DNA from 3 places in the Stappia sp. genome. Region 3 is predicted to be linked to each of the others. Evidence: predicted binding sites of a transcription regulator. Region 3 holds the regulator's gene; each other region holds the start of a gene.
What was found. Region 3 encodes LexA, which represses DNA repair genes until DNA is damaged. Its sites were predicted from a motif close to TGTTCNNNNTGTGTTCNG; they were not measured.

Region 1 (9,558 bases), 1.0 Mb from region 3:
AGCGCTGGATCGACAGCCCCGACGTCGACGTGGTGATCTCCACCGGCGGCACCGGCTTCACCGGCCGCGACGTCACGCCGGAAGCCATCGAGCCGCTGTTCGAAAAGCGCATGGACGGCTTCTCGGAGGTCTTCCACCGGATTTCCTACGACAAGATCGGAACCTCGACGATCCAGTCGCGGGCCACCGGCGGGGTTGCGAACGCCACCTATCTCTTCGTGCTGCCCGGCTCGCCGGGCGCCTGCAAGGACGCCTGGGACGGTATCCTCAAGTGGCAGCTCGATTACCGCCACATGCCGTGCAACTTCGTGGAGATCCTGCCGCGCCTCGACGAACACCTGAAGCGCGGCAAACTGCAGGGCGCGTGAGCGGCGCGGTCCCGAGGGCGCGCGGATGACGGACGTTCACGGCTTCGTGAACGCCGCTTTCCGTTTCGGCAAGCGAGGCTAAGTGTCGCGGTGACCTTCGTCGCAACCCGACCCGGGAGGACCTTTTCGACATGACGCATGTTTCCTTCAGCCGTCGCGGCCTGCTGGCCGGCGCCGCCGGCGCCACTCTGGCCGCGCCCGCGCTTCTGTCGCAGACGCTCACCGCCTCCGCCGCCGCGCCGATGATGGGCGCGAGCGCCGCCCGCCACCGGCGCATCATGCTCGGCAGCTTCGAGGTTACGACCGTGCTCGACGGCCAGCGCGCCTCCGACGGCCCGCATCCGATCTTCGGCGAGAACCAGGAGGCGGAGGCCGTCGCCGCGCTGATGGAGGAAAACTTCCTGCCGCCGGCGCGCACCGAGTTCGTGTTCACGCCGGTCGTGGTCAACACCGGTTCGGAGCTGGTGCTGTTCGACGCCGGTCTCGGCGGCGACGCGGGCACGCTCACCACGCAGCTTCAGGCCGCCGGCTACACGCCCGACCAGATCGACGTCGTGGTCATCACGCATATGCACCCGGACCACATCGGCGGGCTGATGACGGATGGCGCGCCGACCTTCCCCAATGCCCGCTACGTGACCGGCCAGGCGGAATACGACTTCTGGTCGGGCGAGGACAAGCTCTCCGGGCCGACCGAGCGGGTCGCGCGGCTGGTGCAGTCGAACGTCACGCCGCTTGCGGAGAAAATGACCTTCATCGGCGACGGCGCCGATGTGGTCTCCGGCATCACCGGCATGGACACCTCCGGCCATACGCCGGGCCATATGTCCTATCTGATCGAGAGCGACGGCGCGCAGCTCCTTGTGTGGGGCGACGTCGCAAACCATTTCGTCGCCTCGATCCAGCGTCCCGACTGGCACGTGCGCTTCGACATGGACAAGGAGAAGGCGGCGGCGACCCGCAAGCGCGTGTTCGACATGGTGTCGGCGGACAAGATCGCGGTGACGGGCTATCACATGCCCTTCCCCGCCATCGGCTACATCGACACGCGCGGCGGCGGCTACCGCTGGCTGCCGGCGTCCTACCAGTTCTCGGTCTGACGCCGCCCGCTCTCCGCTCTTGCGAGAGACCGCCCCTGACCGCAGGGCCCGGGGCGTTTTTTTTTCAGCAGATGAGGCCGCGCCGCCTCACGCCCCGACCGGCTGCCCGGTCGCGGCCGGCGCAGGGGCGTCGGGACGGACGGCCCGCGTCCCGGTCCCGTCCACGCGATACTCCGGAACGCTCGCGAGATAGGCGGCATAGGCGTCCGCATCCGGGGGCAGGAAGGCCTCGGCGAGCGGATTGGCCCTGCGCCGCTTGCGCGCCCCCATGTCGGCGAGCAGTTCGTCGAGATGGTGGAAGTGGAAGGGCGCCGAACACAGCCCACCATAGACCTTGGCCGCCGGACGGTCCTTGCGCCGCCACGCCAGATGCGCGGCGATCCACTCGCGCATGGTCTTGTGCGTCGGCTGGCGGGCCAGCTTGCCGTCGGCATAGCGCACCAGCCATTGCGCCGCCATGTCGCTGGTCAGCACGGTCGCGAAGGACGAATTGAAGCCGACGAACCCGAGATCCGGCAGGTCCGGATTGACGATCAGCCGATAGAGCCGGTATTGCCCGTCGTCCTCCAGCAGCGCGGCGCGCGCGGCCTCATCGAGATAAGGCACGCCGAGCTTCCAGCCGGTCGCCTGGATCGCCACGTCGAGGGGCAGTTTCTCGCCGCCGGTCAGCACCACCTGGCCGTCCTCGTAGTGGTCGAAGGTGCCCTGGATCGTCCGGATCCGGCCCGCCTTGACGAGATCGAAGAAGCCTTCGGTCGCGATCGGCAGACCGCAGGAAATCGTCGTCTCGATGGGCTTCTCGGGCCTGAGGCCCAGTTTCTTCAGGCCGTGCTGCATGGTGAGCAGCGCTTCCAGAGCCCGCCAGTTCGCCCAGATCAGCGGTTTGGCGAGCGCCCGCGCGGCCCGTCCGATGCCGCCCGCCCCCCAGGGCAGGAACATCGCCTCCGACGCCCGGCAATAAAGAATGCGCTTGAAGTTGATCAGCCCGGCGAAATGGTAGGGAATGCGCCAGACCGGCTCCAGGTAGACCATGGTGACCGAGCGCGCGCCCTCCTTCACCGCGTTGACCGCCACATCCGTCGCGGACTTGGAGAAGCCGAGCACGACGACATTCTTGTCTCGGATCATCGCCGGGTCGGTGTATTCGCACGAATGCATCACCGTGCCGCCGGCCGCCTCGAAGGCCTGCTGGCCCCGGTGGGTGAGGACGTTCTTGTCGGTGAAGGTGCCGCTGGCGACCACGACGAAATCGAAGGCGACGGTGTCGCTCTGCCCGCCGGTCCCTTCCACCTTCACCCGCCAGCCGCCCTCGGCGCGCCGGTCGATATGGCGGACGGTGTGGGAGAAGCGGATCAGCGGCAGCAGCTCGTTCTTTTCCGCGAAACTCCACAGATACTCGTAGACCTGCCGGCCGGAGGGCCATTCGGGATAGTCGTCCGGCATCGCCATGCCGGAATAGCGATAGAGATCCTTCGGGCTTTGGGTCTTGATGCCGGGGTAGGAGCGCGACGGCTCCCACACGCCGCCGAGATCGGCGCCGCGTTCGTAGACGGTAACCTCATGCCCCCGGGCCTTGAAGGCGTTGGCGGACGCAAGTCCGCTGACGCCGGCGCCGATGACGCAGACGCGCTTGCGCTTGACCATGACTGTCTCCTGACGAAACGGAAAACGGCCGGCCCCGCGGCGCGGGACCGCCGGACGAACTGGGCCGCGACGCAAGGTCCGGCCCGTGCGCGTCAGCCCTTCAGGGAGAGCGGGTCGAAGGCCATCTCCTCCGGCTTGAGGAACTGCACCTCGCGCAGGGCGGACTGGCGCACGACCTCTTCCGGGTCGCCGAGATTGTGGAGATTGTCGAACAGCTCGCGCAGACGCCGCGCCGGGCTCACCCAGAACAGACCGCGCGTCGGCTTGTCGGTCAGATTGTAATAGCCGTGCGGAATGCCCATCGGCATGCGCACCAGGTCGCCCGCATTGGCCTGATGGTGCTGACCGTCGAGATAGAGGTCGAAGCGACCTTCCAGCACATAGATGAACTCATCCTGCGTGGGGTGGATGTGCGGCGGCACGAAGGTGCCCGGCGGGTCCAGCGTTTCGAAACAGAAGCAGGCCTCGCCCTCCGACTTCATCCAGTAGGTGTGGCCGAGGATGTTCCATTCCACCTCGTCCAGCCCCGTGCCGGCGGCCGTGATGCCCGGGTCGGTGTTCACCTGAACCATGTTGGCGACGGACGTCTTCATTGTCTCACTCCCGATTGCGCCGCCGCGTGGGCCGCATGGCGCGCGGCGACTGTCTCCTCTCATCCGGCCCTTTTGGAGATGCCGCTCTTCGGCGGCGCCGGATGTCCTCTGAGACGTCGAGCAAAGCGCAGGTGAGCGAACCGGGTCTATCCGCTGGGCGACGCGATTATCCATCCAGCGAAGCCGGCGCGCCGGAAGGACGCCCCCGGGCGCCTGCGTTGCGGCGCAGCATGACGCGGCCATCGGCGCGTGTTAGTCTCGTAGGATATGACAAGGGTCGGCGAACGACCCGCGCGAACACCCCGCGCACCGGCACGCCCGGGCGCATACTCCAGAGAGAGCCTGGCGCAAAGCCGCAGCACACCAGAGCATTTCCCGTGAACGCTGACGCATTCGAAATGCTCTGTAACTTTGTTTTCACGCAATTTCACGAGCGCAAAAGTCTCCAACTTTTGCTGAAATTGCTCTAGCCGGAGGGCACGGATGACGGGCGCACGTCTGCCGCTTGCCGCCCATGTCAAGGTCGCGACCCGGGAGGTTGCCCGGGCCGAGGAGGAAGTCGGGCGGATCTTCTGCGCGCACCGGCTGAAGCCGCTCGACCGTGCCCAGACCTTTTCCGCCGTTCACAACAGCCGCCGCTTTCCCGGCGGGTCCATCAATTATGTCGCCTATGGCGGGGACGTGGAGATCGACCCCGGCTGCCTGGAGAAATTCTTTCTCCTGCAGATCCCGGTGCGGGGCGGCGCGGACATCGCCTGCGGCAGCGACATCAGCCAGACGCGGCCCGGACGCGCCGCCTCGCTCCTGTCGCCCACCCGGCCGACGATCATGAAATGGCGGGCCTCCTGCGGCCAGTTGATCCTGATGCTCGACCGCAGCCCGCTGGAACAGGCCATGGCCGCCTATCTGGACGCGCCGGTGGAGGAAATCGTCTTCGCGCCGACGCTGAAACTGGACACGGAACCCGGGCGCACCATCGCGATGCAGGTGGCGCATCTCGCCCGGCTGGCCGAGGACGACGCGCCGCAGCGCCAGGCCGCATTGCAGCAGATCGCCCAGGCGGTCGCGCACTCGCTGCTGTGGACCCACGACAACGACCGGCGCGCCGCCCTGTTTCGCCTGCCCGACACCACCCGGGGCGAGCCGCGCCGCATCGCCGATGCGCTCGACTACATCGACGCCCATATCGACGACGCCATCGACCACGCCGCGCTCGCCCGTCACTGCGGATGCTCGCTGCGCGCGCTTCAGTCCGCCTTCAAGCGCCATCGCGGCGAGACGCTGACCGAGGCCATTCAGGCCCGCCGCCTGGCCCTGCTGCGCGAACGCCTGCTCGGCGGCGTCGGCGACGACAGTGTCACCGATCTGATCTACGCGTCCGGCTTCACGCATCTGGGACGTGCCGCCAGCGCCTATCGCTCCGCCTACGGAGAGCGTCCGAGCGATACACTCAGGCGCGGAAGATAAATATCATCTTCCCCATCGTAACCTTAAAAAAATATGGCGAAATTAATTCGCCTCATAAGCCCCATTATATTCTAAAATAAATACGTTTTGCGCGATACTTCGATCGACACATTTTAATGCGTTTATTTTCTATATTTTGACACGTCTTTGGAGCGCCATTATCTCTTCATGATATTTCCCTTCGATTTTCATTTAGCAACCACCATCGGAAACGATCTTGTTTCTCGTGGACGGCAGGAGGTCGTTCGCTGACGGCTTCACCCGGACGTCCGGAGCGCCGTCATCCAGAATGAAGAACGGAGGCTAGATCCATGAAGAAGACCATCGCAACCATCGCCGCCCTGTCCTTTGCGACTGCCGCGGCGGCGCAAGCTGCGAGCTTCGCGGAGCTGGATGCCGACCAGAACGGTGAGCTGACCTACGCCGAAGTCACGGCGGCCATGCCCGACATGACGATGGCGGCCTTCGCCGAAGCCGATGCGGATGCCAACGGCACGCTGTCGGAGGAGGAATTCACGGCCGCGACCGAGACGGACGGCTGATCCTCGTCCTCCTTTCACATAAAGGCCACCCCGGTGTCGCACCGGGGTGGCCTCTTGCGTTCGGACAAACGCGCCGGCGCAGATCAACAGGACTTCCTCGCGCCGATTGTTCCTGTTATGTTCCTTTCCTGTGACCGACAGGACAAGGACCGCGCCCGTGTCAGCCGCCCCGATCCCCGATCCCCTCTCCGTGTCCCGGGACCAGCCCCCCGCCGACGAGACCGGCGCCGGGCCGACTGTCTCCGGGCAGCCCGGAGACAGTCTCGTGGCCCGCGCCCGGGGTCGTGCCGCCGGGCTCAACATGGCCGGGCGCTTCGAGCGCGAAAGCTCGCAGGCCTTCGACGACGGCTGGGCGACGCTGGAGGATCTGCCGCCGCTCAAGACCGAGGTGCACGAAGAGCGGGCGCGCACGATCATCACCCGCAACGAATCGCCGGATATCTCCTTCGACCGGTCGATCAATCCCTATCGCGGCTGCGAACACGGCTGCATCTATTGTTTCGCCCGTCCCAGCCATGCCTATGTCGGGCTCTCTCCGGGCATCGATTTCGAGACGAAACTCACCGTCAAGCCGAATGCGGCCGAACTGCTGGAGCGCGAACTGGCGAAACCGGGGTACAAGCCGCGCACCATCGCCATCGGCACCAACACCGACCCCTATCAGCCGGTCGAACGCGAGCGCCGCATCATGCGCGAGATCCTGGAGGTGCTCGACCGCTGCAGCCATCCGGTCGGCATCGTCACCAAATCCGCTCTGATCCTGCGTGATCTCGATCTTCTGGCCCCGATGGCCGAGCGCGGTCTCGTCAAGGTGGCGCTCTCCGTCACCACGCTCGATCGCAAGCTCGCCCGCTCCATGGAGCCACGTGCCGCGACGCCCACCCGCCGGCTCTCCGCAATCCGGGCGTTGTCGGAGGCGGGGATCCCGACCTCCGTGATGGTCGCGCCCGTGATTCCGGCGCTGACCGATTCGGAGATGGAACGCATTCTGGACGCGGCGCAGGAGCATGGCGCGGCCGAGGCCGGCTATATATTGCTGCGCCTGCCGATCGAGGTCAGTCCGCTGTTTCGCGACTGGCTGCTGCGCAACCGTCCGGACAGCTTCCGCCATGTGATGAGCCTCGTGCGCTCCATGCGCGGAGGAAAGGACTATGACGCGCAATGGGGCAAGCGCATGCGCGGCGAGGGCCCCTATGCCCGCCAGCTCGCGCAGCGCTTCTCGCTCGCCTGCCGGCGGCTCGGGCTCAATACGCGCCGAAGACCGCTCGCCACGGATCTGTTTGCCCCGCCGTCCGCAGGCGGGGTGCAATTGCAGCTCTTCTGACGGCACGCGCGCCGTGGCGTGCCGACGGCGGTGGACAAGTGACGGGGGCCGCGGCCCCGCACATTGCCGCGCGCGCCGGTCGCTGTAAGCATTGTGCCATGGACTTCGCGCTTAAGACCGCCCTGTCGCTCGACCTCCCCGCCCGCCTCGATCCAGGCGTCGAGCGCGGACTGGCGTCGCGCTTCGGCCATTGCCTCGCCGGCATCGACGAGGCCGGGCGCGGCCCCTGGGCGGGTCCGGTCGCCTGCGCGGCCGTCATCCTCGATTACGACGATCTTCCCCAGGGGCTCGGCGATTCCAAGACCCTGAGCGCGGCCACGCGCGAGCGTCTCTACGAGGAGATCCTCGGCCGGGCACACGTCGGTGTTGCCTTCGCGGCCCCCGCGACCATCGACCGGCTGAATATCCGCGCCGCCACGCTGGCCGCGATGAGCAAGGCCGCCGCCGCACTCGACATGGCGCCGGCCGCTTGTCTGATCGACGGGCGGGACGTGCCGCCGGGCCTGCCCTGCCCGGGCCAGTCGGCCATCAAGGGCGACGGCCGGCTGCTGTGCATTGCCGCCGCCTCGATCGTCGCCAAGGTGACCCGGGACCGCCTGATGGCGCGCATGGGTCGTGTCTGGCCCGCCTATGGCTTCGCCGGACACAAGGGCTACGGTACCGCCGCGCATGCCACCGGGCTCTCCGAGTACGGCCCCTGCCCGCTGCATCGCCGAAGTTTTCGCCCCGTCGCAGCCGTCTCCAAACGGGACGGCAGCCGCTGACCGGACGCGCCACGGCGGTCGCTGCGCGCCGACTCATTCATTGCGGATCCGCCCGCCCGAGGCCGCGCCAGTCGCCGCAGCACGGCCCAAACGCAAAAACGGCCCCGAAGGGCCGTTTCGCGAAAACATGACGGACAGGATCGGCGGGAGCCTCAGTTGAGCCGCGCCTTCACTTCCTCGATGCTCTTGGCGAGAAGCTCCTCGCCCGGCTTCCCCGACACCTTGCCGGCCAGAATATGCTCGGCCGCCAGGATCGCGATGTCGGCGGCGCGTCCGCGCACCTCGGCGATGGCCTGGCCCTCGGCCTGGGCGATCTTGCGCTCGGCGGCTTCCGTGCGGCGCGCGATCATTTCCTCAAGGGCGGCATTGGCCTCCTCGGTCAGGCGATCCGCCTCGCGCTTGGCCTCCGCGACGATGCCGGCGGCCTCTTCCTCGGCCTCCTGACGACGGCGCTGGTATTCGGCCAGCAGCGACTGGGCTTCCTCGCGCAGCCTGCGCGCGTCATCGAGTTCCTTGCGGATGCCGTCGGCGCGCTTGTCGAGCCCGGAGCCGACCATGCCCGGCACCTTGAGATAGGCGAGCAGGGCAAGAAAGAGAATGAGGCCAATGAGGGCCCATGCAGAAGAATCCATCACGCGGTCCTCACTTCATCGCGCCGTCGACGGCCTTGGACAGTTCCGTCTTCGTCGGCGCCTTGCCGATCAATTGCTCGACCAGCGCGGAGGTGGTGTCCGTGGCGATCTCGCCGACGTTTTCCATCGCGGCCGCCTTGATGTCCCGGATCCGGGATTCCGCGGCGGACAGCTTTTCGGCCAGATCCTTCTCGGTCGCCGCGCGGCGGCGCTCGACGTCGGCCTTCAGCTTGTCGCGCGTTTCCTGAGCGATCTTGTGGGCGTTCGCCCGGGCCTCGGCCAGCGCCTGCTCGTAGGCGGCGATCGCGGCGTTGCTCTCTTCGTTCAGACGGTTCGCCTCGGCGATATCGCCGGCGATCCGGTCGCGGCGATCCTCGAGGATCCCGCTGATGCGCGGCAGGGCGACCTTGGCCATGATCCAGTAGAGCAGGCCGAAGGTGATCGCGAGCCAGAGGATCTGGGAGGCGTAGGTGGAGCCGTCGAACGGCGGGAAGCCGGCCGAGCCCTGCGCGTCGGCGGGGACGACGGTTCCGGTTTGGGTTTCGGCACTCGTGGTGGCCATGACTCTCTCCAATGCCGCAGTCTTTCGGCTTCACGAAGGTCGCGAAGCGCCGACCGGGCGCATCCTCGAATGCCTCGAATGCGCCCGGTCAGATAGCCCGCGTCGCTGACGCTCTGTCGTGCCTTAGACGGCGAAGAGCAGGAGGAGCGCGACGAGAAGCGAGAAAATGCCGAGCGCCTCGGTCACGGCGAAGCCGAGGATGAGGCGGCCGAACTGGCCGTCGGCGGCGGACGGGTTGCGCAGCGCGCCCGACAGGTAGTTGCCGAAGATGTTGCCGAGGCCGAGGGCGGCACCGCCCATGCCGAGACAGGCGAGACCGGCACCGATGTACTTTGCTGCTTCAGCTTCCATGACACTTGCTCCTTGAGTGAGATTGCAGCGACGAAAGGGCGGCTCCGCGCATCAGTGCGGAGCCAGACCAGACTGACTTCTAGTGGCTCGGATGCAGCGCATCGTTGAGGTACATGCAAGTCAGAACCGTGAAAACATAGGCCTGGAGGAAGGACACCAGGAACTCCAGCGCCGTGATGGCGATGGTCATGATCAGCGGCAGGATCGAGAG
Region 2 (9,558 bases), 1.4 Mb from region 3:
CAACTGGTCGGCGCTCGTCATGGCGCTGGTGACCGCGCCCCTGTTCGCGCTGCACCTCATCGGGTTCCTGCCCGGCGGGCTGCTGATGCTGTTCCTGCTGGTCGCGACACTGGTCTTCGTGCGCTACCGCTACATCGCGACGCGGGTGACGCTCGGCTGCCCGCCCGTCGTCGCCGGCGGGGTGGTGGTGCTTGAGTATCTCTCCGGCATCGTCCTGAGCGAGGCGACGGCCCGGCTTTTCGGTCTATAGGGGTCCGCCCAACGTCGCATGGCGGGCACGCGCGGTTCGGCTTTGCGACACGGCGTCGCAGTGGCATTCTGTCTCCAAACGACAATCCATCCGGAGGAGACAAGAATGACATCCAGCGACACGACCACCGCGCCCGTGCACGCTCCCGCCCGCCCGGACCCGACCCGGGTCAACGCGATCACCTTTCAGACGATCGTCGACGCGCTCGGCGCCGGCATGCGGGATTTTCGCACAGCTCCGGTCTTCGGGCTGTTCTTCGGCGGGGTCTACGCCATCGGCGGCATCGTCGTGCTGATGACCGCGTCCGCGCTCGGCATGCCCTATCTCAGCTATCCGCTGGCCGTCGCCTTCGGTCTCGTCGGCCCGTTCATCGCGGTCGGACTGTATGAGGTCAGCCGGCGACTGGAGAGCGGACAGCCGCTGACCTGGGGCGGCGTGCTCGGCGTGATCTGGGCACAGCGCCGCCGGGAACTCGCCTGGATGGCCTTCGTCGTGCTCTTCGTCCAGGTCATGTGGATGTATCAGGTGCGCCTGCTGCTGGCGCTGTTCCTCGGTTTCCAGTCCTTCGCCAGCTTCGCCGAATTCGTCGACGTGGTGGTGACCACGCCCGAAGGCCTGATGTTCCTGCTGATCGGCAATCTGGTCGGCGCCGCCCTGTCGATCATCCTGTTCTCGCTGACGGTGGTGTCCTTCCCGATGCTGCTCGACCGGGACGTCGACTTCATCACAGCGATGATCACCAGCGTGCGCTCGGTGGTCACCAGCCCCGTCCCGATGATCGGCTGGGCGATCATCGTCACGGTCACGCTGCTGGTGTCGATGCTGCCGATCTTCATCGGCCTGCTGGTCAGCCTGCCGATCCTCGGTCACACCACCTGGCACCTCTACCGGCGTCTGGTTCCCCCGGCCCCGGCCGAGGGGAGCGACGGGACGACGGCCGCTCAGCCCTCCGAGGCCGCGTCCGGCCCGGCCTGAGCGCCCTCACCGGCCAGCCAGGCGGCGCGGGCCTCGCGGTCCGCGTCCGCACCGCGATAATCGACGCGTGTCAGATAGAGCCCGTCCGGCGGGGCGACGGGCCCGCAGGCCTCGCGGTCGCGCGCGGCAAGCGCGGCGGCGACCTCCGCCGGACCCCAGCGCCCCTCGCCCACCAGCCGCAGCGTGCCCACCATGGAGCGCACCTGATTGTGCAGGAAGGAGCGCGAGCTGCACTCCGCGATCACGGCGTCACCCTCGCGCCATACGCGGAAGGCTTCCAGCGTCTTCCAGGGGCTCTTCGCCTGACAGCGCGAGTGACGGAAGGTCGTGAAATCGTGATGGCCGACGAAGACCTGCGCGGCATCGTTCATCGCATCGGCGTCGAGCGGCTTCTTCACGTGCCAGGCAAGCCCCCGGTCATGGGTCAGCGGCGGCAACCGGTTGGCGATGCGGTAGCGATAGTGCCGGCGGATCGCGGAAAAGCGGGCGTCGAAGCCCTCATGCATCGCCTCGACCGCGAGGATCGCCACCGGGTCGGGCTGACAATGGAAGTTGAGCGCGCCGAAGACCGTGCCCGTCGGCCAGTCCTTGTCCAGATCCACATGCACCACCTGCCCGAGCGCATGCACGCCGGCATCCGTGCGCCCGGCCGCGCCGATGGTGACCGTCTGCCCGCAAAAGGCGGCGATGGCGCGCTCGATCACGGCCTGCACGGAGGGGCCGTTGGCCTGACGCTGCCAGCCGACGAAGGGCCGGCCGTCGTATTCGACGGTGAGCTTGTAGCGGGGCATGTGCGGGGTGCCTGACGGACGGGAGTGCGGAACGGCGTCTAGTCGAACGCCTGGAAGGGCGTTGCGAAACTGACCTCGATGGGCAGCGCGGCGCGCGCCGCGTCGGTCAAGGCCAGCGCCTGAAAGAAGGCGCCCGCGTAAGGCGCGCGCACCTTCTTCGCCAGTTCCGCGTCGAAGCCGAAGCGCGGGAAGAAGGCCGGCGGGCCGAGCACCAGCACGAGATCCTCATCCCGGTCGGCAAGCTCGCGCAGGCTCGCCTCCAGAAGCATCGTCGCGATGCCCGTGCGCTGACGGTCGGGGCGCACGGCGACCGGCGCGAGGCAGGAGATCGCCAGCCGATGCGCGGGACCGGCGCCGGTGACCCGCGAGAAGGCGACATAGCCGTCGATCGTTCCGTCGGGATCGACCGCCACCCGCTCCATCACCAGCGCGCCGCAGCCGCGCAGCTCCGCGACGAGGCGCGCCTCCGTGTCCTGGCCGAAAGCGGCGGCGAGCAGCAGCGCGATCGCGCCCGCGTCGCCCTCGGCGACGGGACGGATGACGGGTTCGGGCAAGGGATGGGTCATGAGGTGCATCCGCGGTGATGGGTGGGCCACATCTTACGCAATCGTCGCGCCGACGCGAAGCTGCGCGCCGCGCTGAAACTCGTCGACGCCCATCGGCTTGCGCCCGGCGCGCTGAACCTGCACGAGCCGCACCGCGCCCGCGCCACAGGCAATGCGCAGCCCGCCCTCGCCCCCAGGCGACAGAACGGTTCCCGGCGCGGCGGCGTCTTGCTCCGTTTCCGTCTCCAGCGCGCTGCGCAGGATCTTCACCCGTTCGCGCTTGCCGCCGATCTCCATCTCGCACCAGGCGCCGGGGAACGGCGACAGGCCGCGAATGTGATCGTGCACCGCGCGCGCGGGCCGGGTCCAGTCGATGCGGGTCTCGGCCTTGTCGATCTTCTTTGCGTAGGTCACGCCGTCCTCGGCCTGCGGCGTCGCGCTCAGCCCGCCGCGCGGCAGCGCCGCCAGCGCGCGCACCATCAGATCGCCGCCGAGCGCCGCGAGCCGGTCGTGCAGATCGCCGGCGGTCATCGTCTCGTCGATGCGCACCCGCTCGGCCATGTAGACGGGGCCGGTGTCGAGGCCGGCCTCCATCTTCATCACCTCGACGCCGGTTTCGGCGTCGCCCGCCATGATGGCGCGGTTGATCGGCGCCGCGCCGCGCCAGCGCGGCAGCAGCGAGGCATGCAGGTTCAGACAGCCGTGCACGGGCGCGTCGAGGATCGGCTGCGGCAGCAGCAGCCCGTAGGCGACCACCACGGCGACGTCAGGGGCAAGGTCGGCAAAGCGCGCCTGTTCGTCCGCGTCCTTGAGCGAAAGCGGCGTGCGCACCTCGATGCCGAGCGTTTCGGCGGCCCGGTGCACGGCCGACTTGCGCTCCTCCATGCCCCGGCCCGCCTTGCGCGGCGGCTGGGTGTAGCAGGCGACGACATCATGCCCCTGCCCGACGATCTCCATCAGGGTCGGCACGGCGAAATCGGGCGTGCCCATGAAGACGATGCGCAAGGTCATGCGGGAGCCCTTGTCCTGTCGGGTGTGTCCTGTCGGATGTGTCGAGGCGGCGTGACGCGGGCCGGCTCAGGCCTTTTGCGTGAGCCGCGCCTGTTTCTGGAACTTCTTGACCACCCGGTCGCGCTTCAGCTTCGACAGGTGATCGATGAACAGCACGCCGTTGAGATGGTCGATCTCGTGCTGCAGGCAGGTGGCGAGCAGGCCGTCGGCCTCGATCTCGCGCGCCGCGCCCTCGCGGTCGAGGAACTTCACCCCGATCCGGGCCGGGCGTTCGACATCCTCGTAGTACTCCGGGATCGACAGGCAACCCTCCTGATAGGTGGAGCGCTCCGGCGATTCCCACACGACCTGCGGGTTGATCACCACCATCGGATCGGGCTCCTCGCCCTCGCGCGCCACGTCGAGAACCAGCATGCGGGTCGGCACGCCGATCTGGATCGCGGCGAGCCCGATGCCGGGCGCGTCGTACATGGTCTCCAGCATGTCGTCGGCGAGCTGGCGCACGCCGTCGTCGACCGTTGCCACGGGCTCGCTGACCAGACGCAGCTTAGAGTCCGGAATGATGAGGATGTCGCGTTTCGTCATGGCGGTGAAATATGCAATCCGGCGGGCAAGGTCAACGCGTGCGAACCACGGGAGCCGCCATGAGCGGCGTTTCCGGCGGGGGCACGATGTTCTATATTTGTTTCCATGGATGCGATTCTCTTCTCCATCGCCGGGCGCCCGGTCGCGCTCGGCGAGGCCCTGCTGGCCGGCGGCGCGACGCTGGGCGCGGCCCTGATCCTCTGCCTGGGGTTGCTCGTGCGCCTGTCGCGGGGGCGCCGGCGGGCCGAGCGGATCGCCCGCGCCCAGGCGCAGGCGCTGGAGGCCCGGATCGCCGATCTGCTGAAGCTGCAATCGGAAATGACCGGCCGCATGCAGACCATGGCCGAGGTTTTCGGCAGCCGTCAGGGCGATCTGGTGCGCGCGGTGAACGAGCGGCTCGACGGCATGAGCCACAAGCTCGGCCAGTCGATGGCGGAGAGCACGCGGCGCACCCACGACGGATTGCGCCACCTGCACGAACGCCTCGCCGTGATCGACCGGGCGCAGACGACGATCCGCGACCTGACGGGGCAGGTCGGCGACCTGCGCGCCGTGCTCGCCGACAAGCAGACGCGCGGCGCCTTCGGTCAGGGGCGGATGGAGGCGCTCATTCGCGATGCGCTTCCCGCCGACGGCTACACCTTCCAGGCCACGCTTTCGAGCGGCGTGCGGCCGGACTGCCTGATCCATCTTCCGAACGACGCACCGCCGCTCGTCATCGACGCCAAGTTTCCGCTGGAGGCGCACACGCAGTTGCGCGCGGCGCGCGAGCCCCAGGCGCTGAAGGCCGCGCGCGCCCGTTTCCGGCGCGACATCGGCAAGCATCTCGCCGACATTCACGCGCGCTATCTCATCCCCGGCGAGACGCAGGACACCGCCTTCCTCTTCGTGCCGTCGGAAAGCGTCTTCGCCGAAATCCACGAGCAGTTCGACGATCTAGTCCAGCGCGCCCATCGGCTGCGGATCGTCATCGTCTCGCCGACGCTGCTGCTGCTGTCGATCCAGGTGGTGCAGTCGGTGCTGAAGGACGCGCGCATGCGCGAGGAGGCGCATCTGATCCAGGCGGAGGTCGCGCATCTGGTGGAGGACGTCGACCGGCTCGACCAGCGCGTGCGCAAGCTGCAGAGCCATTTCGGGCAGGCCGGGCGCGACATCGACCAGATCCTGATCTCCACCGACAAGATCTCCCGGCGCGGGCGCGGCATCGGCGCGCTGGATCTCGACCCGCCCGAGGACGCGGAGGACGCGCCGGCCGCCGGCGACCACGACGAAGCGACATCTGCCGCACCGGGCCCGCGTCTCGCCCAAGCCGGGGATTGAGGGCCGGCGATTGGGGTCCGAGCCCGAAAAAACAAGGACTTCGCCCTTCCCTGCCCCCGTCCCGGCGCGCTATCAGCACATGACGACGACACACAATGACGACACATGGCGCGGGAGGACACGACGCATGGCGATCCTGATTGCAGTCACGGGATGGGACGCGGGCCCCTGGGCGGAGCGGCTGCGGGCGCGTCTTCCGGATCGCGACATCCGAATCTGGCCGGACGCCATGGGCGATCCCGCCGACATCCGCTATGCCCTTACCTGGAAGGCACCGGCGTCGGCGCTCACCGCCTGCCCGAACCTTCAGGCCGTCTTTTCGCTCGGCGCGGGCGTCGACCATCTGCTCGGCCAGCAGGGCCTTCCGGACGTGCCGATCGTACGCGTGGTCGATCCGGATCTCACCGGACGCATGAGCGAATGGATCACCCTTCAGGTGCTGCTGCACCATCGCCAGCATCTGCGCTATGCCGCCCAGCAGCGCCGGCACGAGTGGACGCCGCATGCGCAGGCAGCCGCACGCGACGTGCGGGTCGGCATCCTCGGTCTCGGGGTGCTCGGGGCGGATGCGGCCGAGGTTCTCGTGCGTCTCGGCTACCGGGTCGCAGGTTGGGCGCGCACGCCGAAGGATCTCGCCGGCGTGGAATGCTTTGCCGGCGAAGAGGCCTTCGACGCCTTTCTGGCGCGCACCGACATTCTGGTGAACCTGCTGCCGCTCACCCCGCAGACGCATGGCCTGATCGACCGCGGCGTGCTGGACAAGCTGCCGCGCGACGGCGCGCTCGGCGGTCCGGTCTTCATCAATGCCGGGCGCGGCGGCAGCCACGTCGAGGCCGACATCGCGCAAGCCCTGCGCGACGGGACGCTGATCGCGGCGAGCCTCGACGTCTTCGAGACCGAACCGCTGCCGGCGGACAGTCCGCTGTGGGATCTGGAAACCGCCGTCGTCACGCCGCATATCGCGGCCGACAGCGACCCGGATGCGATCATCGACTATGTCGCCGCGCAGATCCGCGCCTTCGAGGCGGGCGCGGACCTGGAAAACCGCGTCGACCCGGCGCGCGGCTACTGAGGATCGGCTTGAGCCCGGGCGCGTCAGCAGTGGAAGCGGCGCGCCTGGGAAAACCACAGGTCGACGATGGCATGGGCGACGGGTTCCATCGCCCGCACGCTCGCGGCCTTCTGATACACCGCGTCGAAGGGCGTTTCGGCGGCGGCCGGAACGTCATGCGTGACCGCCACCAGCGGCAGGGTGGCGGCGTCGTAGCGCTGGCGCAGCGCGCGCGCCAGATCCTGACCGCTGCGCCCGGGCAGGCGCAGGCGCGACACCACGCAGTCGAAGGGAGGGCCGGCATCGCCCGGCCGCGGCACCGGCATCAAGCCGAGCGCCGTCTCCGCCGAACTCACCCGGCGAATGCGGATGTTCGCGGTCACCCGCGCCAGCGCATCGCGGAAGAGGCGCGCTTCGTCGGGGTTGTCCTCCACATGGAGGAAAACCGCATGGGGTATCACGTGCAACATGGTCGTCGGTCTGGTCCGTCCGGGCGCACGCCAGCCGCCGTCAGGGCCTGACGGCGCGCGCTCCTCATCACTCTCTTGCAAGATTCACGCGCAAGATCCTTGCGCGAACGACCGGGCCCCCGCCGCCGTGCCGCGAACGCATCATCGTCCCGGCGCATCGTCCTGTCCCGATCCCGCCTTGCCGCTGCCCTCCCCCGGCGCGCAAGGCGTCACAGCCCTATTGCTTTTCGTCCGACTCTGCAAATGCTTTCCGCACCAAACGATCACCTGTTCAAAAGAAATACAATCATGAAATAATTAGAAAAATTCTTGGAACGGAATTGCCCGAACGGCGTCACTTCCGGAAGTTTCTTCTCCATCCGTGGACCCGCCCCATCGGCGGTCTTGCAGCCACCTGGTCAGATCGGGCCGCGCGCGGCGTCAGGACCGGATCGTCAGGCGGCGCAGCGCGGTCACCGCGCCCCATTCGCTGGCCGCGATGCGCGCCACGGCGACATCGAGGGATTCGCTCGCCACGGTCATCGTGAAGCCGTTGGCGTGCAGCAGGGTGCGCGCGTCCTGCAACACGCCGACGTGCCCTTTCCAGAACACCAGATCGCCACGCCGCGCGCCCTCGAAGCCGGCTGCCAGGTCGAGCGGCGTTCCGGCCGCGCGCTCCTGCATGTCGGTGTCGCGCGGGATCGCGATGCCGGCCTCGGCCGCTGCAAGCTGGATCAGCGCCGAGCAGTCGAGCCCGAGCGAGGTCCGCCCGCCCCACAGATAGGGCGTGCCGAGAAACGCCTCGGCCACCGCCACCCAGTCGGACACCGTGCGATCCAGCGGCACGAGATGGCGGGCGACCATCGCCGAGCCGTCGTCGAGAAGCGCATAGTCGAGCCCGCGCGTCGTGGTCCGGTCGACCACCCGCACCCGCGCGCCGAGCGAGATGCAGCCAAGCGGGGGAAATTTCAGATCCGCCCGCGGATAGCGGAAGCTGCGCAGCGCCGCGACCCGATGCGTCGGCGGCGGACCGGCGGGCACGAGTGCTGCCTGCGGCAGGTAGCCGACATAGCCGTCGGTCGAAAGCTGACCCCAGGCCCAGCCGTCCTCGCGGGTCTCCAAGACGGTGACGGTCTCGCCGTGCAGCGCCTCGGTGTCGATGGAACGCGCGGCATCGGGAGCGGGACGCAGGGCGACGCTGTCGGCGGCAACCTGCATCGCCGTGCCCTCGACGAAACGGGCCGACGTCGCGCGCCCGCGATAGGCGGCGGCCGCGAGATCGCTCCGCACCGGATGCAGCCGCCGGTCGAAGTCGGCCGGGTCGAAATCATCGAGATCGAAGGCGTCGAGATCGCGGGTCATGCGCGCCCTCCCTGTGGTGTCATGCAAGCCTCACCGACGAATTTCCGCCGCCTTGGCGACGATCGTGTCGGCGATTTCCTCCAGATAGAGCGCCCCGGCCACCGTCCGCGTGACGACCACGTTGCGCCGGTCCGCCTCGTCGCGCCGGCGCGACAGCAGGCGCATGTTGCCCAGCGTGTCGAGCGCGCGCGTGATCACCGGCTTGGTGACATTGAGGCGTGCCGCCAGCCCGCGCACCGTATGCGGCGGCGGTTCCAGATACACGGTCAGGAGGATCGCCATCTGGCGCGCCGTCAGATCCTTGTCGCCATCGGTCACGAGCGCCATGGTGACGTCGTGCCACAGGCGCAAGGCCTGACCGGGCCGCATTTCGACACCCATCTGCACCCTTTCGCGTTCCCACCGCGGTTCCCCGCGTCCCAACGGCCGGCCCCGGGCGCCTGCGCCCGGCACCGTCCGGATTGGCGGCAGTGTCGCGCAAAACCGTTTCGGCTCCGTTATACGAAGGCCGGGCGCGCGGCGAAACCGGGGTCAGGCCTCGCCGTAGCGGTCGCGCAGCAACGCGAAGAGGGCACGGATCGCCTGCGCCTCGCCGCCGGTCGGGTGGCCGGGGCGGTCCGAAGGCGTCCAGCCGTAGATGTCGAGATGGGCCCAGGTGCCGGCGTTTTCCACGAAACGGGCGAGAAACAGCGCGGCGGTGATCGACCCGGCAAAGCCCGCGCCGCTGGTGTTGATGTGGTTGATGTCGGCGACCCGGCTTTCGAGATAGCGCTCGTAGGGACGCCACAGCGGCAGCCGCCACACGGGATCGTCCACCGTCTCGGCGCAGGAGGCGAGATGGGCGGCAAAGGTCTCGTCGTCGGTGAAGAGGGGCGGCAGCTCGGGGCCGAGCGCGACGCGCGCCGCGCCGGTCAGCGTCGCCATGTCGATGAGCAATTCGGGGCTTTCCGCGTCGGCCAGCGCCAGCGCGTCGGCGAGCACGAGTCGGCCTTCCGCGTCGGTGTTGCCGATTTCCACGCTGAGCCCCTTGCGGCTCGGCAGCACGTCGCCGGGGCGGAAGGCTGCGCCGGAAATCGCGTTTTCCACCGCCGGAACGATCACCCGCAGGCGCACAGGCAGATGCGCCGCCATGATCATCGCGGCGAGACCCAGCACATTGGCCGCCCCGCCCATGTCCTTCTTCATGAGGGTCATGGCGCTGGCCGGCTTGATGTCGAGG
Region 3 (9,558 bases):
CGATGCCGGTCGGCGCGGGCGAACTGCGAGATCGGCTCGCCGTCCCAGTCGAGGCCGAGCCAGGACAGGCCGTCGAGGATCGCGTCGATGGCGGCCTGCGTGGAGCGCTCGCGGTCGGTGTCCTCGATGCGCAGCAGCATCTTGCCGCCGTGATGGCGGGCATACAGCCAGTTGAACAGCGCGGTGCGCGCGCCGCCGATGTGCAGGAAACCGGTGGGCGAAGGGGCGAAACGCGTGACGACGGGAGCGCTCATGAACGGGCCTCGAAGGTAGCTGGCGGAAGGGCCGGACAACGACAAGCGGTGTGCCGCGCGGCACGAATGCGCAACCGTTCGGCGCATGCGCGCCTTGCGCGCATGTCGGTTGCAATGCACCCTGTCTGTCCGGCGCGCGATCGGCGTTCATGTAGCACAGGCGCGCGCCCGGGCCAAAGCTGGAACGCGCTGCGCGCCGGCGCTTTCCGCGCCGGTTTTTCGCGGCAACACACCAGGGACGAGACGCGAGGGGCGATGGGAGCGGGCCGGTCTGTCGATCCGGAGGAGCGGGGCGGGCCAGACGGCGATGCCGGCGCGCAGGTCGACACGGCGCGCGATCCGCGCCCGCGCGGACCTCCGCGAGGGGTCGCGCATCCGCTTGCGGCCTTCTTTCGGCGCCGGGCGCGGGAGCGCGATGCGGCGGCGGATGCCGATGCGGACGAGGGGGCTGGTGGTCGATTTCGCCGAGCGGTCGAGGCGGAGCTTGCCTATGGGCGCGGGCTCGTCTGGGCTGTCGTCGCCTTCGTGTTCGGCATTGCGCTCTATTTCGCCCTGCCGGCGGAGCCGAGTCCGATTGCGCTGACGCTTCTGGCCGCTGTGCTGTGGGCAGCGGCCCTGCGCCGGCGACGGGCCGGTCTGGCAAGCGCTCTGGCCCTCGGGGCCGCGATGCTCGCGACCGGCGCGGCCTGTGCCAGCCTGCGCACGGCGCTGGTGAGTGCCCCGGTTCTGCAACACGCCCGCAGCGCAGAGGTGGCCGGCTTCGTCGAGGCGGTCGAGGGCCGCGACAGCGGCTATCGCCTGCGTCTCAGCGTCGTCGAGATCGACCGCCTGCCGGCGGCGCTCACCCCGGTGCGGGTGCGCCTCGCCGTGCGCGGCGATGATCCGGCGCCGCGCGTCGGGGAGGCGGTGCGTGTGCGCGCCCGGCTGATGCCGCCGCCGCGCGCGGTCATGCCCGGCGGCTACGATTTTTCCATGCGTGCCTTCTTCGACCGGCTGGGGGCGACGGGCTTCGCCTTCGGCGCGCCGGAGCCCGCCGAACTCGGGCCGCCGCCCGTGAGCCTGGCGATGCTGGCCGCAATCGCACAGCTGCGCGGCGCGATCGCGCAGCGGGTGTTCGACAGTCTTGGCTCCGGGGCGGCGGGCGGGCTTGCCGTGGCACTCATCGTGGGCGACCGCACGGCGATCCCGGACGAGGTGACCGAAGCGCTGCGCACCGCCGGCCTGGCGCATATTCTTGCGATTTCCGGTCTGCACATGGCACTGTTTTCCGGGGCGGTCTTTCTCGTTCTCAGGGCCGGTCTCGCGCTGTCGCCGCGTCTGGCGTTGGCGCATCGGATCGACCTCTGGGCGGCCGGTGGAGCGCTTGCCGCCGCGACCTTCTATCTCGCGATCTCCGGCGGGGCGATCGCCACGCAGCGCGCCTATGTGATGATCGCGCTCATGCTGGTCGCCCGGCTGCTGGGGCGGCGGGCGCTCTCCCTGCGCAATGTGGCGCTGGCGGCCCTGCTGATCCTCCTCGTCACGCCGGAGGCATTGCGCGAACCCGGATTCCAGATGTCGTTCGCGGCCGTGGTCGCGCTGATCGCGTCCTATGAGGAACTGCTGCGGCGCAAGGCGGCGCGGCCGCCGAAGGAGCGGGTCGAGCATGGGATTGCGGTGCGGGGCGTGCTCTTCTCGGGCAAGTGGCTCGGCGGCATTCTGCTGACCTCGCTGATCGCGGGCGCGGCGACCGGGATCATCGGCGCGCATCACTTCCACCGGATCGCGCCGCTCGGACCGCTGATCAATCTGATCGCGATGCCGGTGGTGAGCCTCGCGATCATGCCCATGGCCGTGCTGGCGCTGGCGTTGATGCCCTTCGGGCTCGAGACGGCGCCGCTCACCCTGATGGGCGCGGCCCTCGATCGGGTCGTCGCGGTGTCCCACTGGGCGCACGCGCAAACGCCAGGCGGCGGGGTGCTCGGCGCGCCCTCGCAACTCGCGACGCTTCTGGCCGTCGTGGCGGCGGGCGGGCTCCTGTGCCTCGCGCCGCGCGGATACCGACGGCTGTGCGTCGTGCCGCTTGGTTTGGCGGCGGCGGCTCAGGCGCTGCATGTGCGCCCCGACGTGCTGATTTCCGACAGCGGGCGCGTTGTCGCCGTGCGCGACGAAACCGGCGCGCTCACCGTGAGCGGCCGCCCGGGCAGCTTTCTGAGCGAGATGTGGCTGCGCGCCGACGGGGTCGACGGCGAGAGCCTGCGCGACCGCGGCATGTCGGCGCGCACGCGCCGCTGCGACGACACGGCCTGCGTGATCCTCGCCTACCCAAGCGACGGCGCGGGTCAAATTCCGGGGGGCGGCGACGGCGGGCGGGCCGGTGACACCGCAGACGGCGGCGCAGACGACGACACCCCGCCGCATGCCCGGCGCCCGCGCGAGACCGTGCGGCCGCTGGTGATCTCGCTGGTGCGCGAGGCCTCCGCCTTCGCGGAGGATTGCCGGCGGGCCGACATCATCGTCAGCGAACTGCGGGCACCCGCGAACTGCGCCGCGCGCGCGGTGTTCGACGCGACCCGGCTCGCGCGCACGGGCACCGTTGCCCTCTACCTCGGGCCACCCGAGCCGGCGGCTGAGACATTGCGCGCGGGCGGTTCCGACATCGGCGCGTCGCATCCTTCGTTTCCCTCGAATGAGGCGGACACATTGCCGGCTCGGCAGCCCGAGCGTCCGGGCGCCGAGATCGCTCCGCCCGGGGAGCGGATCGGTCTTTCCCCGGCGGTTCGCGACGAAGGAATCCTCATGACGGTCGCCGAGACACAGCCGGAGACGCCCAAGGGAGAGTTGGCCGATGGAGAGCCACTGGACGGAGAAGTTCCTGAGAGAGGAGGGGCCGCGCGAATACTGGTTGAGCGAAAGCCGGATGAGGGAGACGCGGCCTTAGAAAGGCGAAACGCCACCGAGGTGGCTGTCGGCGCAAACGCTGGCACAGCGCATGCCTCCCGCGCGCCGCCGGTCTCCGATCCGCCGCCCACGACGGAAGAGCGTGCACCGGCGCCCGGCGTCCCGACGATCCGCGTGCGCCCGAGCTACGCCGGCTGGCGCCCCTGGCGTTCTGTGCCGCGCACGGAGTTCAGGTAACCGGGCTAAGGTATCCGACCCCAAACACCCCAACCCAGGCACCCCAACCCAGCCACTCGAACTCAGCCACTCGACCGCAGGAACCCTGGCGCAGGCACCCGGGCTCAAGTCGCCGGCCCGTGCAGGGACGCCGCACATCAGCCCCGCTTCACCGGCCCGGGCAGACATGTTCTGACGTCCCTCGGTCGCCGGACCCGACCGAGGCGGCGTTCGGGTCGGGCCGCACCCTGTCGCAGTGACCCTCAGTAGCGGCGGAACAGGGACACCAGCTTGCCCTGGATGCGCACGCGACCGGGCCCGAAGATCCGCGTTTCATAGGCCGGATTGGCCGCTTCGAGCGCGATGGAGGCGCCCTTCTTGCGCAACCGCTTCAGCGTGGCTTCCTCGTCGTCGATCAGGGCGACGACGATTTCGCCGCTCTCGGCGCTGTCCGACTTGCGGATCACCACCGTGTCGCCGTCGAGAATGCCGGCGTCGATCATCGAATCGCCACGCACTTCGAGCGCGTAATGTTCTCCGCTGCTCAGGAGGTCCGCCGGCATGCTCACCGTGTGGCTGTGCGACTGGATCGCCTCGATCGGAACACCGGCCGCGATTCGCCCCATCACGGGGATGGACACGGTCTCTCCCTGCGGCTCGGGCGGCGGGGCCGACGGGGACGGCGCCTCCGCCTTGCCGCGCGAGCCCTCGATGACGGAGGGAGAGAACCCCTGACCGCGCGGCGCGGCAAGACCGGGCGCGACGGACTCGGGCAGCTTGACGATCTCCAGCGCGCGCGCCCGGTTCGGCAGGCGGCGGATGAAGCCGCGTTCCTCCAGCGCCGTGATCAGGCGGTGGATGCCCGACTTGGACTTCAGGTCCAGCGCGTCCTTCATCTCGTCGAAGGAGGGCGGAACGCCGGTTTCCTTCAGCCGCTCGTGGATGAAAAGGAGCAATTCGTGTTGCTTGCGCGTCAGCATCCGCCGGGGTCCCCACTCGCCATCTCGCCGAAAACGGCCCTCTCGACACAAACTGTCAAGGCGGCACCGCACACCGGCCGTCGTCCAGACGTCATCCGGCCCTTTGTGTCGCAGGCAGGCCGGGCCCGGGTCCAAGTGCCCCGGCTTGCGCTCCGGCCCGAAACGCCCTCGACTCGAGGCTACGGACAAATCATGAACATAGTCTAACCGTTCTTGCCTTGTTCCACAACCGTTTGTCGTGGCGGCAGGACGCGGCGGGCGCGCGGAAGGGAGAATTCAGTGTTCGGGCAGGCGCAGGACCGGCACCGGCGTCCCGGCGGTCAGGGCCGGGGCGTGGGGCGGGCGGACGACAAGCGCGTCGGCGCGGGCAAGGGTCGCGAGCATCGAGGAATCCTGCCGCGCGAAGGGCTCGACGCTCTCGCGTCCTTGTGCGTCGGTGCGGATCGCGGCGCGCAGATAGTCCTCGCGCCGGTCGTTTTCGCCGACGTCGACGGCGAGCGGCAGCTGTTCCGCGCGGCGCGGATCTTGCGCGCGGCCGAGCAGCGCGCCGATCAACGGGCGCAGGAACAGCAGCGAACAGACGAGGCTCGACACCGGGTTGCCGGGCAGGCCGAGCACCCGCATCTTGCCGATGTGACCGGCCATCAGCGGCTTGCCCGGCCGCATGGCGATCCGCCAGAAGGCGAGATCCATGCCTTCGTCGCCGAGCACGTCCTGCACCAGGTCGTGATCGCCGACCGAGGCGCCACCGAGGGTGACGAGAATGTCGGCGCCGAGCCGATCGGCGGCCCGGATCTTCCCGGCCAGCGCCTCCTTGCGGTCGGGGGCGATGCCGAGCTGATGCGCCTCGGCGCCGCAATCTTCCGCAAGGGCTGCGACGCCGGCGTGATTCGAGGCGATGATCTGGTCGGGACCGGGCTCGGTACCCGGTTCCACGAGTTCATCGCCCGTGGCGAGAATTGCGACGCGCGGCCGCCGGCGCACCGGAAGGTCCGCGTGGTTCATGGCGGCGGCAAGCGCCAGATCGCGGAAACCAAGCCGCGTGCCGGCGGTCAGCAACACCTCGCCGGCGGAAAAATCGAGCCCGGCCGGTCGGATGAAGCGGCCGGCGGCCGCCGGTTCCGTTGCGGTCAGCCGGTCGCCCTCGCGCGTCGCGTTTTCCTGAATGAGGATCGTGTCGGCGCCCTCCGGCACCGGCGCGCCGGTGAAGATGCGCACCGCCTGTCCGGGGCCGACCGTGCCGGAAAATCCATGCCCCGCCGGTGCCTCGCCGATCACGGTGAGCATTGCCGGCACCGTGGCGATATCGGCGGCGCGCACTGCGTAGCCGTCCATGGCGGAGGCCGGGAAGGGCGGTTGCGTGCGCGTGGCGGCGAGATCCTCCGCCAGAATGCGGCCGTTGGCGCGGTCGAGCGGCACGCGCTCGCTCTCCAGCGGCGCGACCCCGCCGAGCAGCCGCGCCAGTGCCTCGTCGACGGAGATCAGCGACATCAGCCGGCGGTCTCCGAGGGGCTGCCCGCGAGCGCCCCGGTCTCGGGATCGAGCGCCCAGTCGCCGGACTTGCCGCCGGACTTGGCGACGACGCGCACGGCCTCGATGACCATGCCCCGGTCGACGGCCTTCGCCATGTCGTAGATCGTCAGGCAGGCGACGGAGCAGGCGGTCAGTGCCTCCATCTCCACCCCGGTCTGGCCGGCGAGCTTGGCATAGGCGGTAACGCTCAGGCCCGGCAGTGCGTCGTCCGCGACGATATCGACGGTGACCTTGGACAGGGCCAGAGGGTGACACAGGGGAATGAGATCGTGGGTGCGCTTGGCCGCCATGATGCCGGCGATGCGCGCGGCCGCGATCACGTCGCCCTTCTTCGCATTGCCGGAGCGGATCATCTCCAGCGTTTCGGGCCGCATGCGCACGGATCCTTGCGCGGTCGCCTCCCGCGTCGTGACGTCCTTGGTCGAGACGTCGACCATGCTGGCCGCGCCGGTCTCGTCGATATGGGTGAGCTTGGGCGAGGTCATCGAACCGGCTCCGAAGGTCAGACGGGTTACTCGGCGGCGGCGCTGCCCGCGCCGCGCGCCAGCAGCGTCCGGGTGGCGCCGGCGACGTCGTCCTGGCGCATCAGGCTTTCGCCGATCAGGAAGGTGGTGATGCCGACCCGGCCCATGCGCTCCAGGTCGGCAGGCGTGAACAGACCGGACTCGCCGATGACCATCCGCCCCTCGGGAACGCCCGGCGCCAGCGTCTCGCTGGTTTCCAATCGCGTCTCGAAGGTCTTCAGATTGCGGTTGTTGATGCCGATCATCGGCGAGGAGAGGCGCAGGGCGCGCTCAAGCTCGTCCGCGTCGTGGACTTCCAGCAGCACATCCATGCCGAGATCGAGGGCGGTGCGTTCCAGCTCGGCCGCGCATGGATCGTCGACGGCTCCGAGAATCACCAGGATGCAATCCGCGCCCCAGGCGCGGGCCTCGAAGACCTGATAGGGATCGTAGAGGAAATCCTTGCGCAGCACCGGCAGGGCCGTCGCGGCCCGCGCCTGCGCCAGATACTCCGGCGCGCCCTGAAACGACGGCGTGTCGGTCAGCACGGAGAGGCAGGCCGCCCCGCCGGCCTCATAGGCGCGGGCGAGCGCCGGCGGGTCGAAGTCCGGGCGGATCAGGCCCTTGGAGGGGCTGGCCTTCTTGATCTCGGCGATCAGCCCGTAGGCACCGTCCGCGCGCTTCGCCTCAAGGGCCGCGTGAAACCCGCGCGGCGCGTCGGCGGCCGCCGCGCGGCGTTCGATCTCGGCCTGCGGAACGGCGGCCTTTGCGGCGGCGATCTCCTCGCGCTTGTAGGCCTCGATCTTCGCCAGAATGTCAGTCATCGGCGGCCTCGCGAACCCTGGCGTTGGAAACGGCGACCAGCCGGTCGAGCCGCGCGCGCGCCGCGCCCGTGTCGATCGAGCGGGCCGCCTGGGCGACGCCCTCGGCGAGATCGCCGGCGTGACCGGCGACGACGAGGGTGGCGCCGGCATTCATCAGCACCGTGTCGCGATAGGCGGACTTCGCGCCGTCGAGCACGGCGGCGAGCGCTTCGGCGTTTTCCTCGGCCTCGCCGCCCTTCAGATCCTCGGGCCGGGCCACCGGCAGACCCACGTCGCCGGGCGCGATCTGGAAGACGCGCACCGCGCCGTTTTCCAGCGCCGCGACCGTCGTCGGTCCCGTGGTGGTGATCTCGTCGAGCCCGTCGGACCCGTGGACGACCCAGGCCGCTTCGGAGCCGAGCGAGGCGAGCACCTCGGCGATGGGCTCCACCCAGCGTTCGGCGAAGACGCCGACCATCTGCCGCCGGACGCCGGCCGGGTTCGACAGGGGGCCCAGCAGGTTGAAGATCGTGCGCGTGCCAAGTTCGGCGCGCGCGGGGCCGACGTGCTTCATCGCCGAATGATGGTTGGGCGCGAACATGAAACCGAGACCCGCCTCGCGAATGCAGGTGCTGATGGCCGCCGGCGGGATGTCGATGTCGATGCCGAGCGCGGCGAGCACATCGGCCGCACCCGACTTTGACGACAGCGAGCGGTTGCCGTGCTTGGCCACCGGCACGCCGCAGCCGGCGACCACGAAGGCGGAGCAGGTGGAGATGTTGTAGCTGCCCGACGCATCGCCGCCCGTGCCGACCACGTCGACGGCATGGGCGGGCGCCTCGACGGGCAGCATCTTGGCGCGCATGGTCGCGACCGCGCCGGCGATCTCGTCGACCGTCTCGCCGCGCACGCGCAGCGCCATCAGGAAACCGCCGATCTGCGCCGGCGTCGCCGCGCCCGACATGATGATGTCGAAGGCCGTCCGGGCCTCGTCGCGCGACAGCGGCGTTCCGTCCGCCACCTTGCCGATCAGGCTCTTGAGGTTGCTCACGGGGCTCGTCCTTTCAAGGGCTCGGGGGACGCGGTCTCAAAGTCCGGTCTCGGATGGCGCGCCGGTTAGCGGCCGTTGAGACCGAGCACCCGGCTGATGTTCGCCTGATTGACGCTCACGCCGAGCGCCGTCTCGCGTTCGGCCACATATTGGCCGATGATCGAGTTCTCCAGCGCGCCGGACAACCGCTCGCCAAGCGCCGCGACCTCCGCGTCCTCGGCGAAGAAGGCCGGCGCGGTGGCGTCGGTCACGCGGTAGACGATGCGGGCCCCGTCGGCGCGCGCGGCACTCCCCGTGGTGCCGACCGGGCCGGAGAAGGCGCCTGCGACCGCCTCGGCCGGCAGGGTGTCGCTCTGCGTGGAGCGCAGAACGCCGGTCTGCGTCTCGACCGTGAGGCCGTTCTCCTCGGCGAGATCGGCGAGCGCGGTGCCGCTTTCGAGTGCCTGCAGTGTTTCCTCGGCCAGTTCGCTCAGCCGGGCGTCGCGCCGGTCCTGCGTCCAGGCGGCGATCACGTCCTCGCGGACCTCGTCCAGCGTGCGGTCGCGCGCCGGAATGACCTCGGCCACCTCGAACCACACGAAACCGCTGCGGCCGAGCTGGAGCGGATCCGCCTCGATGCCCACATCGCTTTCGAACACGTCGGAGATCAGGTCGTCGACCTCCGGCAGATCGACCGGGTCGCCATCCGTGCCGCGTCCGCCCATGTCGAAGGCCGGGGGCGTCTCGAGCGGCAGGTTGAAGCGTCCGGCGACCTCGGGAACCGTCGCGCCGGCGGCGCGTGCGTCCTCGATCTCGTCGAAGAGGTCCAGAACCTCGCGTTCGGCGAGGCGCTCCGCGATCTCCGTGCGCAGGTCGTCGGCGACTTCGTCGAGCGGCGTCTTGCGCGCCGGGCGCACCTCCTCGACCTTGATCAGAACCGGCGAGAACCGGCCCTCGACGATCTCCGAAACCGCGCCTTCCTCAAGCGCATAGACGGTGTCGCCGATGGCCGGGTCGATGAAATCCTCGCGCGTCAGGAAGCCGAGATCGACATCGGCCACCGTCAGGTCGCGGGCGGCCAGAATGTCCTCGAAGGACTGGCCTTCCGCGAGCGCCTGACGCACCGCCGCCTCATCCTCCTCCGACGTCAGCGTCATTTGCAGGGCCCGGCGGCTCTCCGGCTCGCCGAAGCGCTCGCCCGAGGCGTCGTACTCGCGCTGGATCTCTTCCGCGCTCACCTCGTCGGGGCGCGCGACGGTCTCCGGGGTCACCTTGAGCAGGGCGACGCGCCGGTATTCGGGCGCGCGGAAGCTCGCCTGGTTTTCCTCGAAATAGGCGGTGAGCGTGTCGGCGTCCGGC

Region 1: a site for LexA is predicted at 5,822-5,839, ahead of ABL312_RS01885 (PA0069 family radical SAM protein). Genes of this name have one in related genera too.
Region 2: a site for LexA is predicted at 4,245-4,262, ahead of ABL312_RS00295 (DNA recombination protein RmuC). Genes of this name have one in related genera too.

What each region holds. Positions count from the first base shown of each region.
Region 1 covers NZ_CP157793.1:413,812-423,369, reverse strand. Annotated here, with positions in the region: gene moaB (molybdenum cofactor biosynthesis protein B) at 1-368, shown strand, start outside; gene ABL312_RS01910 (MBL fold metallo-hydrolase) at 500-1,468, shown strand; gene ABL312_RS01905 (FAD-dependent oxidoreductase) at 1,556-3,112, opposite strand; gene ABL312_RS01900 (cupin domain-containing protein) at 3,205-3,705, opposite strand; gene ABL312_RS01895 (AraC family transcriptional regulator) at 4,189-5,172, shown strand; gene ABL312_RS01890 (hypothetical protein) at 5,484-5,714, shown strand; gene ABL312_RS01885 (PA0069 family radical SAM protein) at 6,016-7,038, shown strand; gene ABL312_RS01880 (ribonuclease HII) at 7,137-7,802, shown strand; gene ABL312_RS01875 (F0F1 ATP synthase subunit B) at 7,955-8,434, opposite strand; gene ABL312_RS01870 (F0F1 ATP synthase subunit B) at 8,445-8,996, opposite strand; gene ABL312_RS01865 (F0F1 ATP synthase subunit C) at 9,120-9,347, opposite strand; gene ABL312_RS01860 (F0F1 ATP synthase subunit A) at 9,427-9,558, opposite strand, start outside.
Region 2 covers NZ_CP157793.1:62,379-71,936, reverse strand. Annotated here, with positions in the region: gene ABL312_RS00325 (hypothetical protein) at 1-250, shown strand, start outside; gene ABL312_RS00320 (DUF2189 domain-containing protein) at 356-1,225, shown strand; gene truA (tRNA pseudouridine(38-40) synthase TruA) at 1,192-2,016, opposite strand; gene ABL312_RS00310 (N-acetyltransferase) at 2,055-2,582, opposite strand; gene fmt (methionyl-tRNA formyltransferase) at 2,616-3,566, opposite strand; gene def (peptide deformylase) at 3,639-4,157, opposite strand; gene ABL312_RS00295 (DNA recombination protein RmuC) at 4,263-5,477, shown strand; gene ABL312_RS00290 (glyoxylate/hydroxypyruvate reductase A) at 5,605-6,549, shown strand; gene ABL312_RS00285 (hypothetical protein) at 6,573-6,998, opposite strand; gene ABL312_RS00280 (NlpC/P60 family protein) at 7,419-8,339, opposite strand; gene ABL312_RS00275 (MarR family transcriptional regulator) at 8,370-8,720, opposite strand; gene ABL312_RS00270 (leucyl aminopeptidase family protein) at 8,871-9,558, opposite strand, start outside.
Region 3 covers NZ_CP157793.1:1,444,070-1,453,627, forward strand. Annotated here, with positions in the region: gene gltX (glutamate--tRNA ligase) at 1-254, opposite strand, end outside; gene ABL312_RS06275 (ComEC/Rec2 family competence protein) at 510-3,371, shown strand; gene lexA (transcriptional repressor LexA) at 3,614-4,330, opposite strand; gene glp (gephyrin-like molybdotransferase Glp) at 4,607-5,821, opposite strand; gene moaC (cyclic pyranopterin monophosphate synthase MoaC) at 5,821-6,348, opposite strand; gene trpC (indole-3-glycerol phosphate synthase TrpC) at 6,375-7,190, opposite strand; gene trpD (anthranilate phosphoribosyltransferase) at 7,183-8,220, opposite strand; gene ABL312_RS06305 (SurA N-terminal domain-containing protein) at 8,286-9,558, opposite strand, start outside.